2 regions of the Bradyrhizobium sp. TM102 genome follow, and region 1 is predicted to be linked to the other one. Evidence: riboswitches for the same ligand, from Rfam matches in the RefSeq annotation. Region 1 holds a riboswitch; the other holds the start of a gene.
The links. A riboswitch is a leader RNA that binds a small molecule or an ion and turns the genes downstream of it on or off. The one in region 1 is predicted to bind cobalamin.
Positions count from the first base shown of each region.

Region 2: it holds a riboswitch for cobalamin, as region 1 does, so the genes downstream of both, GDN70_RS19435 (TonB-dependent receptor) here and GDN70_RS25865 (energy-coupling factor ABC transporter permease) in region 1, are expected to answer to the same signal.

Region 1 covers NZ_AP021855.1:5,406,796-5,415,134, reverse strand. Annotated here, with positions in the region: gene GDN70_RS25905 (precorrin-2 C(20)-methyltransferase) at 1-511, shown strand, start outside; gene cobJ (precorrin-3B C(17)-methyltransferase) at 508-1,242, shown strand; gene GDN70_RS25895 (cobalt-precorrin-6A reductase) at 1,218-1,964, opposite strand; gene cbiE (precorrin-6y C5,15-methyltransferase (decarboxylating) subunit CbiE) at 1,975-3,156, shown strand; gene GDN70_RS25885 (cobalamin biosynthesis protein) at 3,153-3,521, shown strand; gene cobM (precorrin-4 C(11)-methyltransferase) at 3,518-4,300, shown strand; gene GDN70_RS25875 (cobyrinate a,c-diamide synthase) at 4,300-5,610, shown strand; gene cobA (uroporphyrinogen-III C-methyltransferase) at 5,607-6,338, shown strand; cobalamin riboswitch at 6,384-6,603, shown strand; gene GDN70_RS25865 (energy-coupling factor ABC transporter permease) at 6,640-7,317, shown strand; gene cobF (precorrin-6A synthase (deacetylating)) at 7,364-8,113, shown strand; gene cobT (nicotinate-nucleotide--dimethylbenzimidazole phosphoribosyltransferase) at 8,124-8,339, shown strand, end outside.
Region 2 covers NZ_AP021855.1:4,052,433-4,060,771, reverse strand. Annotated here, with positions in the region: gene GDN70_RS19435 (TonB-dependent receptor) at 1-1,458, opposite strand, end outside; cobalamin riboswitch at 1,572-1,786, opposite strand; gene GDN70_RS19430 (hypothetical protein) at 1,830-2,093, opposite strand; gene GDN70_RS19425 (hypothetical protein) at 2,207-2,416, opposite strand; gene GDN70_RS35010 (hypothetical protein) at 2,555-2,731, opposite strand; gene GDN70_RS19420 (adenylate/guanylate cyclase domain-containing protein) at 2,856-4,592, opposite strand; gene GDN70_RS19415 (transglycosylase SLT domain-containing protein) at 4,910-7,096, shown strand; gene GDN70_RS35005 (hypothetical protein) at 7,177-7,482, opposite strand; gene GDN70_RS35000 (hypothetical protein) at 7,527-7,715, opposite strand; gene GDN70_RS19405 (hypothetical protein) at 7,712-8,107, opposite strand.

The sequences.
Region 1 (8,339 bases):
GTACGTGCAGCTGCTGGCGGGCTTCTACGACGAGTGGGCGGAGCGTCTGGCGCGGCTTTCGCGCGCGGTCGACGTCGTCGTGCTCTGCGAGGGCGACCCTTATTTCTACGGCTCCTTCATGCATCTGCACATACGCCTGCAGGGCCGTGTCGAGATCGAGGTGATTGCGGGCATTCCCGGCATGGTCGGCTGCTGGAACGGCGTCGGGCAGCCGATCGCGCTCGGCGATGACGTGACGACCGTGCTGATGGGAACGCTGGCCGAGGACGAGCTCGAGCGGCGCATGCGCGATTCCGATGCGGTTGTCGTCATGAAGACCGGGCGCAATCTCGCAAAGGTGCGCCGCGCGCTCAGCTCAGCCGGCCGGCTCGATGATGCCTGGCTGGTCGAGTGCGGCACCATGGCGGGCGAGCGCGTGGTGCGGCTTGCCGAGGTCGACGGCGCCGACTGTCCTTACTTCGCGATCGTGCTGGTACACGGCAAGGGCCGGCACCTGGACGCCGCCGAATGACGGGCACGCTGACCATCGCGGGCCTCGGGCCGGGCAGCGATGCTCTGGTGACGCCCGAGGTCACGGCTGCGCTGGCCTCCGCAACCGATATTCTGGGCTATGCGCCCTATGTCGCGCGCGTGCCCGCGCGCGCTGGGCTCAAGCTGCATCCCTCGGATAACCGCGAGGAGCTGCAGCGCGCGAGCGAAGCCCTGCGGCTTGCCGCAGACGGCGGGCAGGTCGTCGTCGTCTCCTCCGGCGATCCCGGCGTCTTCGCGATGGCCTCTGCCGTGTTTGAGGCGCTCGAACAGGCGCCGCAATGGCGGAATCTTTCGATTCGCGTGCTGCCTGGCATCACGGCGATGCTGGCAGCTGCCGCGCGCGCGGGCGCGCCGCTCGGCCATGATTTCTGCGCGATCAATCTCTCCGACAATCTCAAGCCGTGGGCAGTCATCGAGAAGCGGCTGCGGCTCGCCGCCGAAGCTGATTTTTCGATTGCGATGTACAATCCGCGCTCGGCAAGTCGGCCGGAAGGATTCGGCCGCGCGCTCGCGGTGCTGAAGGACGCCGGTTGCGGCGAGCGCCTCGTGATTTTTGCGCGCGCGGTCAGCACAGCTGACGAGAGGATCGAAACTGTCACGCTGCACGAAGCTCGGCCCGAGATGGCCGACATGCGGACGCTGGTGATCGTCTGCAATTCGCAGACGCGCCGGGTCGGCCGCTGGGTCTATGCGCCGAGGCGGGTAGAATGACCGAGCCACCGCATGATCTCGGCCACGCTCTCGACCCGCGGCCGCTCGGGCAGCTTCGGCCGCGAGATCATGATCACGGGCAGGCCGAGCATGCGGGCCGCGTCGATCTTGGCGCGCGCGCCATCGCCGCCGGAATTGCGGGCGACGATCCAGCCGATGCCGCGTTCGCGCATCATCTCCAATTCACCGTCCAACGTGAACGGTCCACGCGACACGATCACATCGGCGGCGAAGGGCAGCGGCGATTCCGGCGGATCGACGAACCGCAGCGTGTAGGCATGCTGCGGCTTCGTCGCGAACGGCGCGATATGCTGGCGGCCGATGGCGAGGAACACGTTTGCGGGCGGCTCGGGCAGCGCCGCGGCCGCGGCGCTGACATTCGCGACCTCAATCCAATTGTCGCCGGACATCCCGGTCCAAGGCGAGCGCTCCAGCGCGATCAGCGGCGTATCGGTTTCCGCGCACGCCTCGACCGCATTGCGGCTCATCTCCGCAGCGAAAGGATGCGTCGCGTCGATCACATGCGTAATGCCTTCGCTGCGGATGGTGTCGGCAAGCCCGCTCACGCCGCCGAAGCCGCCGATGCGGGTCGGCAGCGGCTGATCCGCAGGCGCGCGGGTGCGGCCGCCATAGGAATAGATGGCCTCGATGCCTGCGCGCGCGATCGCCGCGGCGAGCAGGCTCGCATCGGCAGTTCCGCCCAGAATGAGGGCGCGCGTCATGGCTGATTCCTTGGCTGATCCCTGGCTGACCATCATCGGTATCGGCGAAGATGGCCTTGCCGGGCTGTCCGAAGCAAGCCGAAAGGCGCTCAATGAGGCCGAAACCGTCTTCGGTGGTGCACGGCATCTCGCGCTTGCCGGCGTCGGCAGCCGCGGCCGTCCGTGGCCGGTGCCGTTCGACGCCGACGTCGTTCTGAGCAGCCGCGGCCGGCCGACAGTGGTGCTCGCTTCCGGCGATCCGTTCTGGCATGGCGCAGGTGCAGGTCTCGCCGAGAAGCTGCAGACCGGCGAGTGGACCGCGCATTCCGCTCCGTCGACCTTCTCGCTTGCGGCCGCACGGCTGGGCTGGCGGCTCGAATCCGCCGTCTGCCTCGGGCTTCACGCCGCACCGTTCGAACGTCTCGTTCCGCATCTGGCGCGAGGGGCGCGCATCATCTGCCTCGTGCGCGATGGGAAAGCGGCAAGCGATCTCGCAAAATGGTTGAGCGAGCGTGGATGGGGCGCCTCGTCCTTCTGGACGCTCGCCGCACTCGGTGGTCCGCGCGAAAGCATCCAAGAACATCGCGCCGACGGTTTCGCCGGTGATCCCGCTGGAAACCTGATCACCGTCGCCGTTGAGGCGAAGGGCACGCATGGTATGCCCCACGCCTCGGGGCGTCCTGACGATCTGTTCGTCCATGACGGCCAGATCACCAAGCGGCCGGTGCGTGCGCTCGCGCTTTCGGCGCTGGCGCCGCGTCCGGGCGAACGGCTGTGGGATATCGGCGCCGGTTCGGGGTCGATCTCGGTCGAGTGGGCGCTGTGCGGCGGGACGGCGACCGCAATCGAGCCGCGCGAGGATCGCGTCGCAAACATCCGCAGCAATGCAGCGGCGTTTGGACTTTCGCACCGGATAACCGTCGTCACGGGGAGGGCGCCTGAAGCTGTTGCTGCACTCGAAGCACCGGATGCGGTCTTCATCGGCGGCGGCCTCGACATCGCGATGTTCGATGCGATCTGGTCGCGGCTTGCACCGGGCACACGGCTGGTTGCACATTCGGTCACATTGGAGACGGAAGCGTTGCTCGGCGGTCTGCACCAGCGCCACGGCGGCGAGCTGATGCGGGTCGACATCGCTTATGCTGGCCCGCTCGGCCGTTACCGGTCCTGGGAGGCGGCACGGCCGGTGGTGCAGTGGAGTACGGTCCGATGAAGGTGGCCGGGTTTGGGTTCAGGAGAGATGTCACTCTCGCTTCGCTGCGCGAAGCGCTGCTGGCTGCGGGTGATCCCGAAGGCCTCACTGCGATGGCAACTGTCAGCGACAAGGCCGACGCGGAGCCGTTGAAGCAGCTCGCGCTTGAGTGCGGCCTGCCGATCAAGGCTGTTCCGGCCGACATGTTGGCCAGGATAGCCACGCCGACCCAGTCCAAACTCGTGATGGAGAAGTTCGGCATCGGATCGGTTGCCGAAGCTGCAGCTCTCGCTGCGGCGGGGCCGCGTGCACGGCTGATCTCGACACGCGTTGTCTCGCAGGATCGCACCGCGACCGCCGCGATCGCGGAAGGAGACGGCGCATGACGGTGCATTTCATCGGGGCAGGGCCGGGCGCGCCCGATTTGCTGACGTTGCGCGGCCGCGACCTGATCGCGGCCTGTCCGGTCTGCCTCTATGCGGGCTCACTGGTCCCCGAAGGCATGCTGGCGCATTGCCCGCCGGGCGCGCGCATCGTCAATACCGCGCCGCTATCGCTCGACGAGATCATCGCGGAGATCGCCGCCGCGCATGCCGAAGGCAAGGACGTCGCTCGCCTGCATTCCGGCGATCTCTCGGTCTGGTCGGCGATGGGCGAGCAGCTCCGCCGCCTGCGCGCACTCGGTATCCCTTTCACCGTGACGCCTGGCGTGCCGTCCTTCTCCGCCGCCGCCGCCGCTCTGGAGGCTGAGCTGACGCTGCCCGGTCTCGCCCAGACGGTGGTGCTGACGCGCACGCCCGGCCGCGCCAGTGCGATGCCCGAGCGCGAGAAGCTCGCCGCATTCGCCGCGACCGGTGCGGTGCTTGCGATCCATCTGTCGATCCATCTGCTCGACAAGGTCGTCGCCGAGCTCGCGCCGCATTATGGCGCGGATTGCCCGGTCGCCATCGTCTGGCGCGCGAGCTGGGCGGACCAGCGCATCGTCCGCGCCACGCTTGCTACGCTCGATGCTGCCGTCGGCACCGAGATGGAGCGCACCGCGATCATTCTGGTCGGCAGAACGCTTGGTGCTGCGGATTTCGACGAGAGCCGCCTCTATGCCGCCGACTACGATCGTCGCTATCGGCCTGTCGGTGCCGAGCCACGCTTTCCGGAGGCCTCGTGATGGCGGCAGGCTTCGTCATCTCCGCGCCGGCTTCCGGCGTCGGCAAGACCACGCTGACGCTGGCGCTCGCGCGCGCCTGGCGCAATCGCGGATTGAACGTGCAGTGCTTCAAGAGCGGTCCCGATTACATCGATCCCGCCTTCCACGCCGCCGCCACGGGGCGCGCTTCCGTCAACGTCGATAGCTGGGCGATGGACCGCGGGGGCATCGCCCATCTCGTCAGCCGCGGCGCGGACGCCGATGTCGTGCTCGCCGAGGGATCGATGGGCCTGTTCGACGGCGTCGCCGCGCGCGGTGTCTCCGGCACCGGTGCCACCGCCGACATTGCGGAGATGCTGGGCTGGCCGGTGGTGCTGGTGATCGATCCTTCCGGTCAGGCGCAGACCGCGGCGGCGATCGCCGCGGGACTTCGCGATTATCGCCCCGGTGTGCGCCTTGCGGGCGTCGTGCTCAACCGCGTTGCCAGCCCGCGCCACGAAGACCTCGTGCGGCGTGCGCTCAACGATTCCGGCATTGCCGTGTTCGGCGCGCTGCCGCGTCATGCCGAGATCAGCCTGCCGAAGCGACATCTCGGCCTGGTGCAGGCCGAAGAGCAGGGCGAGATCGGCAAGCTGATCGACGAGGCCGCGCGCTTCGTCGCCGAGCATGTCGATGTCGATGCGGTGCTGCGATCGGCTGCCAGCTGGTCGCCGCAACCTGCCGCGAAGGGGCTGAACGTGACGCCACCGGGCCAGCGCATCGCGCTCGCCCGCGATGCGGCGTTCTCCTTCGTCTATCCGCATATGCTGGAAGCCTGGCGCCGGGCGGGCGCGGAGATCTCGACATTCTCGCCGCTCTCCGATGAAGCGCCTGACGCGAGCGCCGATGTGTGCTGGCTGCCCGGCGGTTATCCCGAGTTGCATGCCGGCAAGATCGCGGCCAATGCGCGTTTTCGCAGCGGCCTGCGCGCCTTCGCCGAAACGCGGCCGGTGCACGGCGAATGCGGGGGCTATATGGTGCTGGGAACCGCTTTGACCGATGCGGACGGAATCCGCCACGAGATGACAGGCCTGCTTGGCCTCGAGACGAGCTTTGCCAAGCGCCGCATGCATCTCGGTTATCGTCTGGCCGAACTCGCCGCGCCGATGCCGGGACATCGCTCCGGCGCGCGCCTGCGCGGCCACGAATTCCACTATTCGACCATTCTTGCCCAGCCTGATACGCCGCTGGCGGTCGTGCATGATGCGACTGGCGCAGTCATCGCCGAGACCGGCTCGCAGCGCGGCCACGCCACCGGCACCTTCTTTCATCTGATCGCGGAGGACCGGTGAGCGGATTCGTCTCCTTCATCTCCGCCGGGCCCGGCGACCCCGAGCTTCTCACGCTCAAGGGCGCCGCGCGGCTGCGCGAAGCCGACGTCGTGCTCTATGACGATCTTGCCTCTGGCGCGATCCTCGATCTCGCCCGGCCAGGCGCCAATCTCGTCGCGGTGGGGAAACGGGCAGGGCGTCCCTCGACCAAGCAGCACCACGTCAACCGCCTGCTGGTCGACTATGCGGCGACAGGCGCACGCGTGGTGCGGCTCAAGTCGGGCGACGCCGGCATTTTCGGCCGGCTCGAGGAAGAACTTGAGACGCTGCGTGAGGCCGGCATCGGCTACGAGATCGTTCCCGGCGTGACATCGGCCTGCGTTGCCGCGGCGCAAGCCGGCATTCCCCTGACCCGGCGCCATACCTCGCGCCGGGTGCAGTTCGTGACCGGGGCTGATGTCACCGGCGCGTTGCCGCCTAACCTGAACTGGGGGGCACTGGCCGACCCGGAAGCGACGACCGTGGTCTATATGGGCCGGCGCACCTTCCCAGCGCTTGCTGCAAAATTGATCGCGCACGGCCTCGCCCCAACCACGCCGGCATTGTTCGCCGAATCCCTCGGACGCCCCGACGAACGGCTGGTCCGCACCACCATCGCCGAGCTTGCCGAGCAGCTTGCGCGCGGCGGGGCCGCCTCGACGGCCGCCGTGATCCTGTTTGGGGCGCTGGCGGGGGATTATCCCACATGACGGCCTTGGCCGCCGTTCGCCCCTTGACGCAGGCTCAGCGAAAGGGGCACACAAGAGAGGCATGGTGCTCGACGCGGCGCAAAGCGCCGGAGCATAATCGGGAATGGGGGTGGGCGGACCCAGTTGCGGCGCCCAAAACCCCAGCCGCCCCCGCGACTGTAAGCGGTGAGGGACTCCGATCAGCCACTGGGCCGCAAGGTCCGGGAAGGCCGGAAATCCCGGGGAACCGCGAGCCAGGAGACCGGCCCTGCACGTTTTGAGGCCAAGGCCGTCGGGTGTGACGGCAGGAAGGAACTGAGCCATGCATATCGAACCCGGGGTCGTGACGGGCGCCAAGCTCGTGTTGAGTTACGCAACCGGCATCGCCGCAGGCGGCGTTGCGCTGAAGCTCGCGGTCGAGACCGTGCGTGAGCAGGGCATCACGTCGTTCGCGGCGCGGACGCTGGCCACCACAGTCCTCGTCTTCACTTTCTTCGAGATCCTGCCGCACTTCCCGGTCGGCGTCTCCGAGGTGCACTTCATTCTCGGCTCGACACTGTTCCTGCTGTTCGGCGCGGCGCCGGCGGCATTCGGCCTTGCCTTCGGTCTGCTGCTCCAGGGCGTGTTCTTCGAGCCGGCCGACATCCCGCAATACGGCATGAACGTCACCACGCTGCTGGTGCCGCTGTTCACGATCCAGGCGATCGCCACACGGATCATCTCGCGCAACACCGCCTATGTCGATTTGAAGTATCGGCAGGCGTTGGCGCTCTCGACGACCTACCAGGCCGGCGTGATCGCCTGGGTGGCGTTCTGGGCGCTCTATGGTTCGGGCTTTGCGATGAGCAACCTCGCCAACATCGCGACGTTCGCGGCGTCCTATGCGCTCGTCATCGTGATCGAGCCGCTCGCCGATCTCGCGGTGCTGGCACTGGCGAAGTCGCTGCGCGGCGTCACCGCGCCCGGCCTCGTCACCCCGCGCCTGCACAACGCGGCCTGAGAGACAAGCGAACGGGCGGCCAGCAGGGCCGCCCGTCGCGTTCGCGATGCTCACACTCTCCCTGATAGGCATCGGTTGCGGCGATCCCGACCAGCTCACGCGCGCCGCTGTTCAGGCGATCAACGCCGCCGATCTCGTCCTGATTCCGCGCAAGGGGGCGGCAAAGTCCGATCTCGCCGATCTCAGGCGGACGATCTGCGCGGACGTGCTCACCAGCGACAAGACAATCATTGCCGAATTCGACCTTCCCGTGCGCGACGCTGGTGAAGCTGACTATCGCAAGGGCGTGGACGATTGGCATGATGCGGTTGCCGCGGCCTGGTCGAAAGCGATCGCAAACCATCTCGAAGGCGAAGGCAAGGTTGCGCTGCTGATCTGGGGCGATCCCTCGCTCTATGACTCCTCGCTGCGCATTGCACGACGGCTCAATCCGTTGCCGACGATCGAGGTCGTGCCCGGTATCACCTCGATCCAGGCGCTGTGCGCGGCGCATGCGCTGCCGCTCAACGACATCGGCGAGCCTTTTCTGGTCACGACGGGGCGGCGCTTGCGCGAAGGCGGCTGGCCGCAAGATGTCGATACCGTGGTGGTGATGCTCGACGGCGGCACGGCGTTTCAATCGCTCGATCAGCGGGGCTTGCAGATCTGGTGGGGCGCCTATCTCGGCATGCCCGACCAGATCATCATGTCCGGCGCGCTCGCCGAGGTTGGCCCGCGCATCGTCGCGGCGCGGCAGGAAGCGCGCGAGCGGCACGGCTGGATCATGGACAGCTACATTCTCAAGCGCGCACGTTAAGCGAGGCAGCATGCTCCCCGAATGGGTCCCCCAGAACTGCCCCGATGTCTCCGCGGCCCATCGCGAGGCGGCGATTGCGCGGCAGGCGCAACTGACAAAACCGACCGGCGCGCTCGGCCGGCTCGAGCAGCTCGCAATCGAGCTTGCGGGCCTGCAGGCGACCGAACAGCCGCGTGCCGCACGGGTGCCGATCATCATCTTCGCCGGCGACCACGGCATCGTCGCG
Region 2 (8,339 bases), 1.4 Mb from region 1:
GCTCGTCAGCGGCAACGCGCCGATGTCGGCGTTGAACGGAGCTGCCGGGTCGAAATTGTCGCGTGCCGCAAGACTGACGTTCTGCAACCGCGCGCCGTAGGAGATGTCTGTCGTGGGGGCGATTCCCAATGTGTGCTGGAAATAACCCGCAACCGTCTGCTGCCTGAGGTCGTAATTGTGCCAGGGGGCGAGCCCCTGCCCGGCGCCGCGGTTCTGCTCAAAGCTCGCATCGTAATAGTCGATGCCGGTCAGAAGCTGCGACGGCATGCCGAGCAGCAGGCTCTTCACGCTGAGCCGCGGCGTGATCGACCATGTCGTCAGATGGGAACCGACATAGGTCGACGAGAAGAAGGCCGGAACCGGCGTCGGGCTGGAAAAGAATGCACTCTGCTGCTTCTTGTCGCGCACGCCGCCGTCGACGATGAGATCGACGCCGCTGATCAGGGTCTTGGTGAAACCCGCAGTCGCGCCAAAACCCTGCTGGTTGGCGTAGTTGAACAGCGTGCTGGTCCCTCGCCGGTTGGCCCTGAGCTCGTCGAGGCCGATCGAGGGATCGACGGTGCGGCCGCCCGGCAGTCGCAGCTCCTGATTATCACCGGTAACCGTGAGAAAAGCAGTCAGGCCTGGCGTGGTGTAATTGAGATTGCCGACGCCATTCTGCTGGGAATAGCGGTTGTTGTCGCGATAGCCATCGGTCCTGACCGTATTGCCGTAGAACGAGGTCGACCACCGACCGGAATTGAGCGAGGTCGACACGTTGCCGAGCCTGGTGTTGAACGAGCCGAAGCCGGCCTCGATGCGCGCGGTCACGGGCGGTCCGCCGACGCCGTTTTTGGTGACGATGTTGATCACACCGCCGACCGCGTTGTCGCCATAGAGCACCGCGCCGGAATTGCCGCGCGTCACCTCGATGCGCTCGATGGAATTGAGCGGGATGGTGGAGAGATCCACCTGCGCCATGTCGACGTCGTTCAGCCGCCGGCCGTTGACCAGCACCAGCGTGTTGGCAGTGGCAAAGGCGCCGAAGCCACGCAGGTCCACGCTGGTCTTGGCGCCGATCTGGCCGCCATAGAACGTCGTGATCTGGGCCCCCGGCGTTTGCGTCGCAATGATCTCGGCGAGCGTCTGCGATGGCGAATGCGCGATATCGGCTGCCGTGATGACGGTCGTCGCGGCCCCGACGATGCCGCCGCTGCCGGCGGCAGCCTCACCGCCGGAGCCGGATGAGCCGGCGCCATTGCCTGCCGGCGCGACATTCGTCCTCACCCCCGCCTCGCCATCGCCGATCGCCCTGGCGCGCGTTCGGTTCTGATCGTCGGACCTGGTCACCTCGATCGGCGGCAATTGCTCGGCAAGCGCCTGCTGGGCGAAGGCGGAGGACGGATCGAGCGAATGCAGGGAAACGGATGCGAGCAGGCCGGCGGCAAAGCGCCTGGCGGCAGAGACGAGACGGGACACAATGGTAACCTCGGTATGACGTCAGTGGCACGTCACAGCGAACGAGGTTTCACGGCAGAGCGATGGATTGCTCCGGTGAAGCTAATGTCTGTACTCCCCGACCGACATCTTCGCGTGTGACCACGGCTGACGGCAGGTCTCCTGGCTCGCGGGTCGTGACCTTGCGTCGCCTTCCCAGGACCGAGTTTCCCAGTGGCATGAGACGAAAGATTCACCGCTTACAGTTGCGGGGGCAGCCGTGGCGTTGAGATAATCCCGGCGTTGGGACAATCCCGCACCACATTCCCTTTTGATCTCCATGAGGAGAACCGTCGCCGATCATTTACGAGCCGTTCGCCCCGGGAGTCAATCGACCGTTAGGTGCCGGCCGCTCAGGTCCGCCCTCGCACCCGTTGCGCCTGGGCCCAGGCGGCAGCGACGTCGCGCGGCGGAACATCGACGCGCTTGATCGGGGTCAATTCGCCGGAGGCCGAGACGATCGCGGTCTCCTCGCGCCGGCAGCGCGTGCAGACAAAGCGCACCTCGTGTGGAGACGCCGTCCAACTCGACCGCTTCACGTTGGCTGCCATCGGCCAGGCATCGCAATGCGAGCACGACACCAGAAACCGGCCGGGATCGAGCATACCCATTTCCATCGGACTCCGCGTCCTGCCCACTTGCTTCAATGATTGACCCATGTGAATCGTTCCGGTGCCCAGGCACCGCCCATTCCACTGGTTGCATCCCTACAAGGCAGAAGGCGGTGCGCTCAGCGCGCGCCCTTGAGGGTGCAGGAGGTCGTGCAGGTGACCGTGGTGCCGCGATCGCACGATTTGCAGGCATTGACGCACTGGTTCATGTCGCGGGGATTGTAGCTGTAGTTCCGCATCGGGCAGGTCGGCGTCGAGCCGGTGATATCCTGCTCCTGGTCGCAGGCCGCCGTCATGAGCGCGAATATGATCACGGCAACGAGGCGCATGTGATTGCCCTGTCAAGCATGGCAAATGACACTCGCGAGGTGCGCTGCATTGCAGCGAACCCCGGCCTTTCCACCACGAGCGATCGCTCGCGAGGTCAAGGATGCGCGCCAAACCTTAAGAACGGATTGCAGCCGGCGTCAGGCAGCAGCCTTGGTCGCGATCGCCTGCCGCATGTCCACCGCCAGCTGACGGTATTGCTCCGAGAGTTTCAGATAGAACTCGCGCTTGGTGCTGTCGGTGGCGAGCTTGGCGATCAGCTCGCATTCGGCGGTGAGCGTCTCGAACCGTTCCAGCCTGTCCTGAAGTTCCGTCATCGGCGTGTCCCCGTCAAACGCCTCAAGGACATCCAACCTAAGCCCGGGAAATAGGTCACGGCGAACATCGTTATCGAGTAGAAACGTTTTTTCCGGACAGGGCGAGCTGGCGCAACAAAAACGGCTATTTCTGCTCCAGCCGCCAGGCGCCGTCCCACCCCTCTTCCGGCGGCTTGGCCTCGAACTGCGCGATGCGGCCGAGCATCGTGCGCGAGGGGCCGTCGCCGGGGACGGCTTCGAGCGCGGCGTTGAAGGCGGCGCGCGCCTCGTCGAAGCGGCGGGCCCGATAGGCGGCGAGCGCTTCGGCATAATGCGTGCGCAGGCTGTCCTGCGCGCCGGTGAGTGCGCCCGCCCGCGCCATCACCTCGAAGATCGGCTGCGGCGCGCTCTGGCCCGCGACCGCCAGACGATCGATCTCGCGCAATTCGAGCCGCGCTCCGATCGCGTCAGCAGTTGCCTGCGAGATCAGGATGCGGGTTCCGTAGACCTTGTTGACGGCCTCCAGCCGCGAGGCCAGGTTCACGGCGTCGCCCATCACGGTGAAGCTCATCATCAGCTCGGAGCCGATGCTGCCGGTCAGGACCTCGCCGGTGGCGATGCCGATCCGCAGGTCACACGGCGCCGGCATGGCGCGGATGCCGAGCAGGTCGGGCAGCTGCTTCTGCAGCGCGGGCACCTGGTCGACCATCTCGGTTGCGGCGATGCCGGCCAGGAGCGCCTGCTCGTCTTCCTCGATGAAGGGCGGGCCCCAATAGGACATGATGGCGTCGCCGATATATTTGTCGATGATGCCGCGATTACCCCTGATCGGTCCGGACATCACCGTGAAATAGTGGTTCATCACCCTGACGAGGCCGCGCGGGGTCATGCCCTCGCTCATCGAGGTGAAGCCGCTCATGTCGCAGAACATGATGGTCATGACCCGGCGCTCGCCGTCGATCGCGACCTCGGGCCGGTCGATCAGCCCCTGCACCACCTTGGGATCGATGTAGCGGCCAAAGGTCTCGCGGATGCGCTCATTGTGCCTGAGCTGCTCGGTCATGCGGTTGAAAGCCGCGGCGAGCTCGCCGATCTCGTCCTGCGTGGAGACGGTGATGGTCTTGTCGAAGCGGCCGGCCTCGACCTCGCGGGTGCCGGCGAGCAGCAGCCGCACCGGGCGCGTGATGCCGCTGGACACCAGGAGCGCAAAGGCAAAGCCGACGATCGCCGCGAGCAACGTCACGATGCCAGAGACGATGATCGCTTGGTGCTGATGGCCGATCACCTGCGACGTGCTGGCGAAGACCTGCTTGAGCATATCGGCCCGGATCGCATCGATCTTCTGGTTGAACTGGTCGCGCAGCGCGTCGATATGCTCGAGCGTGATGCGCGCTTCCGCCATCTGCTGTGCGTCGATCTGGTTGAGGAGTTTCGCGTGGCTCTCCTTCTGATCGCGGCGCAGCTCGCCGACGGCGGTCTCGATGCGGGTCTCGATCCGTGCCAGCGCGGCGTTGTCGGACGGCGTGCGAGGGTCGTCTATGATCGCGTTGATCAGCTTGCGCGCGCGCTCGGCCTCCTCCTCGATCTTGCGGTCGGCGTCCTCGAACTCGCGAAGGCGCGCCGCATAGGCCTCCTCGTCCGAGGACGCCTGCATCTTCGTCATGATCATCCGCCGCAGCGCCACCGATCGCTCCAGCGAGCGGATGTTGACGCGCGCGAGATCGCCATAGGCCGGGATGTAGCGGTTGGTCAGCTCGTCGAGCAGGACGCCGACCTGGCTCGACATCACCATCGACAGGATCGAGGTGACCAGCATCAGGACGATCAATCCGAGGGCGATACCGACGATCTTGCGCCTGATCGACTGGTTGAAAATCGGCATAGCTGCAGGGGACAAAGGCCAAAGGGACGGAGCAAGGGAACTCCATACACCGGATCTTGCTGCGGGAACACGCGCAATCTGGTTCCTCCTGGCGCCCAGACCATGGCCGGTCGTCGCGCGAGCCCGGATCGTTAACAAAGGTTAAAGGAACTGCCCCCCAGCGGAAGTTCCCTCGTCACATCCGTATTTTGCCGCATTGTTGCGACAGCGTGAGGAATGCGAAACGATGCCGTGGCATCGTTCTCGATGTCGTTGATTCTCAAGCCGCATGTCGTCGCGGACCTTGGTTTGTAGTGGTTTCGCAGGGGGACCATGGGATGAACCAGTGCCTACGCTCGCTCGCGTGTCTCGTTGCCGTGGCCGCAATGGCCCTCCTCCCCACCGAGCTGGCGGCGAAGAGCAGCCACAAATCGTCTGCGCCGAAAAAGTCGCATGAGGCGAAAGCCGGCAAGCAGCGACATGCCGTGGCCAAGTCCCGTCACGGCAAGCATGCCGAGGCCAAGCGCAAGTCGAAGAAGACCGGCGACGAGCCATCAGAGAAACCGGCCGCCCCGCCCCTCACCGGCGACCTCGCCGCGCTGAAGGATGCGATCGACCTCGCGCGCAAGGGCAAGACGGATGACGCGAGCGCGGCGCGCGACCGCATCACTGATCCCGCCGGTCAGAAGCTCGCCGACTGGTTCATGCTGCGCCATTCCGAGAGCACGGCGAATTTCAAGCGTTATGCCGCCTTCCTTGCCGCCAATCCGGGTTGGCCGAGCAGCGCCCTGCTCCGCCGCCGCGCCGAGGCGCGGCTGTGGCAGGAGAAGGCCGACGCGGCCACCGTGCACAAATTCACCATGGACCGCCCGACCAGCGCCAAGGGCAAGTTCGCCCTCGCCCGCGTGCTGCTCGCTGAAGGCGACGTCGACAGGGCTACCCGGCTCGTGCGCGAGGCCTGGCGCACTGACGAATTGTCCGAGCGGAGCGAGGAGGATTCCTACGAAGCGTTCCGCGATCTGCTCAACTCCGAGGATCATCGCGCCCGCATGGACAAGCGGCTCGGCGCCAAGGACTATGCCGGTGCGCGGCGCGCGGCAAAACGGCTCGGCGAGGATGCGCTGGCGATCGTCAAGGCTTGCGCCGCCGTCACCGGCAAGGCCAGCAAGGCCAAGGATGATCTCGAGGACGTACCGACTGAAGCGCGCCGCGATCTCGGCTATGTGCTGTGCCGCGCCCAATGGCACCTCCAGAAGGACCGCATCGACGACGCCGCCGAGGTGATCCTGGCCGCCGCGCCCGACACCATGGCCGCGCAGGACACCGACGCCTGGTGGCGCGAGCGTCGCCTGCTCGCGCGCAAGCTGCTCGACCAGGGCAAGTTCAAGACGGCGTATGACGTGGTGCGCACCGCCGCGGTGCCCGAGAAGGAAGTCTACCGCGTCGATTATCATTTCATGTGCGGCTGGATCGCGCTGCGCTTCCTCGGCGATCCCCAGGCGGCGATGGTGCACTTCGCCGCCATCGACGAAGGCTCGGCCAATCCGATCGCGCTGTCGCGCGCCCATTACTGGCGCGGCCGTGCCGCCGAGGCGATGGGGGCGACGGCCGATGCGCGCATGAGCTACCGGGCGGCCGCGCGCTATCCGACCGCCTATTACGGCCAGCTTGCGCGCGCAAAGCTCGGCCTCGATCGCATCGAGCTGCGACCGCCCTCGCCCGTGCTGGCCGCGCTCGACACCCCGCCCGCAGACGAGCGCGTGCGCGCCGCCGACATGCTCTACGGCATCGGCGAGCGCGACACGGTGTTCTATTACGCCGAGGATTTCGCCAGAGAGAGCACCGACGTGGCGGCCCTCGAGGGCCTCGGCGAACTCGCCGGACAGCGCCGCGATGCGCGCGTGATGCTGGAGGTCGGCAAGTCGGCGCTGGCGCGCGGGCTCGCCCTCGACCATTACGCTTTTCCGACCATCGGCATCCCCGAGCACCAGCAGGTCGCGCCCGCGATCGAGACCAGCGTGATCTATTCGGTGGCGCGCACCGAAAGCTCGTTCGACCAGCGCGACAAGTCGCCGGCCAATGCGGTCGGGCTGATGCAGGTGACGCCTGAAGCCGGCCGCGACACCGCCAAGCGCTTTGGCCTGACTTACGACTGGGACAAGATGGTCTCCGATCCCGTCTACAACACGCAAATGGGCGCGGCCGAGCTCAGCGCGCTGCTGTCGGAATATCGCGGCAACCAGATCATGACCTTTGCCGGCTACAATGCCGGCCGCGGCCGCGTGCGCGAATGGGTGCAGGCGCGCGGCGACCCCAGGGATCCCAAGGTCGATCCGGTCGACTGGGTCGAGCGCATTCCGCTGTCGGAGACGCGCAACTACGTCCAGCGCGTGATGGAGAACGTGCTGGTGTACCGCGCCAGGTTCGAGGGCAGCAGCATGATCGCCGGCAAGTCCGACCAGCGCGTCACGACGCAGGAAGTGAGCGCGGCACCAACGGGATCGGCCGCAGCCCCCTCGCCCTAGCCTCGCCACCGCCGGGGCTGGACGCGGCGCGGGCTGGACGCGGTGACTGCGGCCGACTGTTCTGCGCGGCCGTCATCGAGCTAGCCGTCACCTCCTTCCATGGTCAGAAGGTCGTACTCGCGCAGATATGCCTCGGCCAATGAGCGCGACAGCGCGCCCATCTGAATCATCCAGCCCCAGCTCGAGATCGCCGTCAGCACCGCGAACGCCTCGAACGGGCTGCGGGGCCACAGCATGTCCATGGCCGTCTGCTGACGGTAGCAACCGTAGTCGCAATACCGCTCTTGCTTGGACACATGCCGGACGTAACTCGCACCCAGCGGCCGCGCGCATGCGCCGCAGACGCCGTGGCAGGGATGTTCCTGATTGACGAGCATGAATCTCAATGCCGTGTCCTCTCCTGCCGAATGCGTCCTGCCAGCCTGACGGCTCAAGATGCCGCGCGCGTACGTCCCTCGATCAACGGCGCGGCCTCGTGATGAAGTGCGAAGCACTCGTAGCCGCAGTAGCGCAGCAGCGTCCTGGCGTCCCGCAGATAGCCACCATCGATCTCCTCGCAGCACCAAAGGCACGACGTCTTGCGGAACGGGGTTCTGCCGTTCACCAATATGAATCTCACGTGGCACCTCCCAACGCGAAACAGTAGACCAAGTCGACCAGAGAGGCGGACGGCGGTGGCGCGCAGATATGGTTGCGGCCATCGGGATTGTCCCTGTTGCGCTCGACCTTCTGGGACGGGATCAGGATGTATTTGCCGTCTTCCCGGCGCCGCGCGTAGATCCTGCCGTCGACGTAGCGAATCTCGGTCGGGTAGCAATCGGCATTGTTGCAGCAGCTCAGAACCGGATTGTCCGGCATGTGCCAGCTCGAATAGAACTTCTCGTGCAGCAGTTGATCCTGGGGCGGATGGTGACGATGTGGCCCATCCCCTCCGGCTTCGTCGGCCTCCACGCCCGTCACCAGCGGAAGCGGCAGCGCGATCGCCAACAGGAGCTTGCAGGTACGGTTCAACGCAGCCTCCCGACGAAGAAATTGCCTGAGGTGGCAGGCGCGGCGGCTGGTCCTCAGGCCGCCTGATATCGGAACAACCAGCGGCGGTCGCGCTCGCGGCGCGCCCTGAACCGGTCGAGACATTTCCTCGAGCAGAGCGGCGTCCGCCAGGAATAGTATCGGATCAGGCCAAACTTCGCCGTGCAGACGGCACAGCCTTTGGTCTCGGGACGGCGCTCGGAATGCTCTGGGC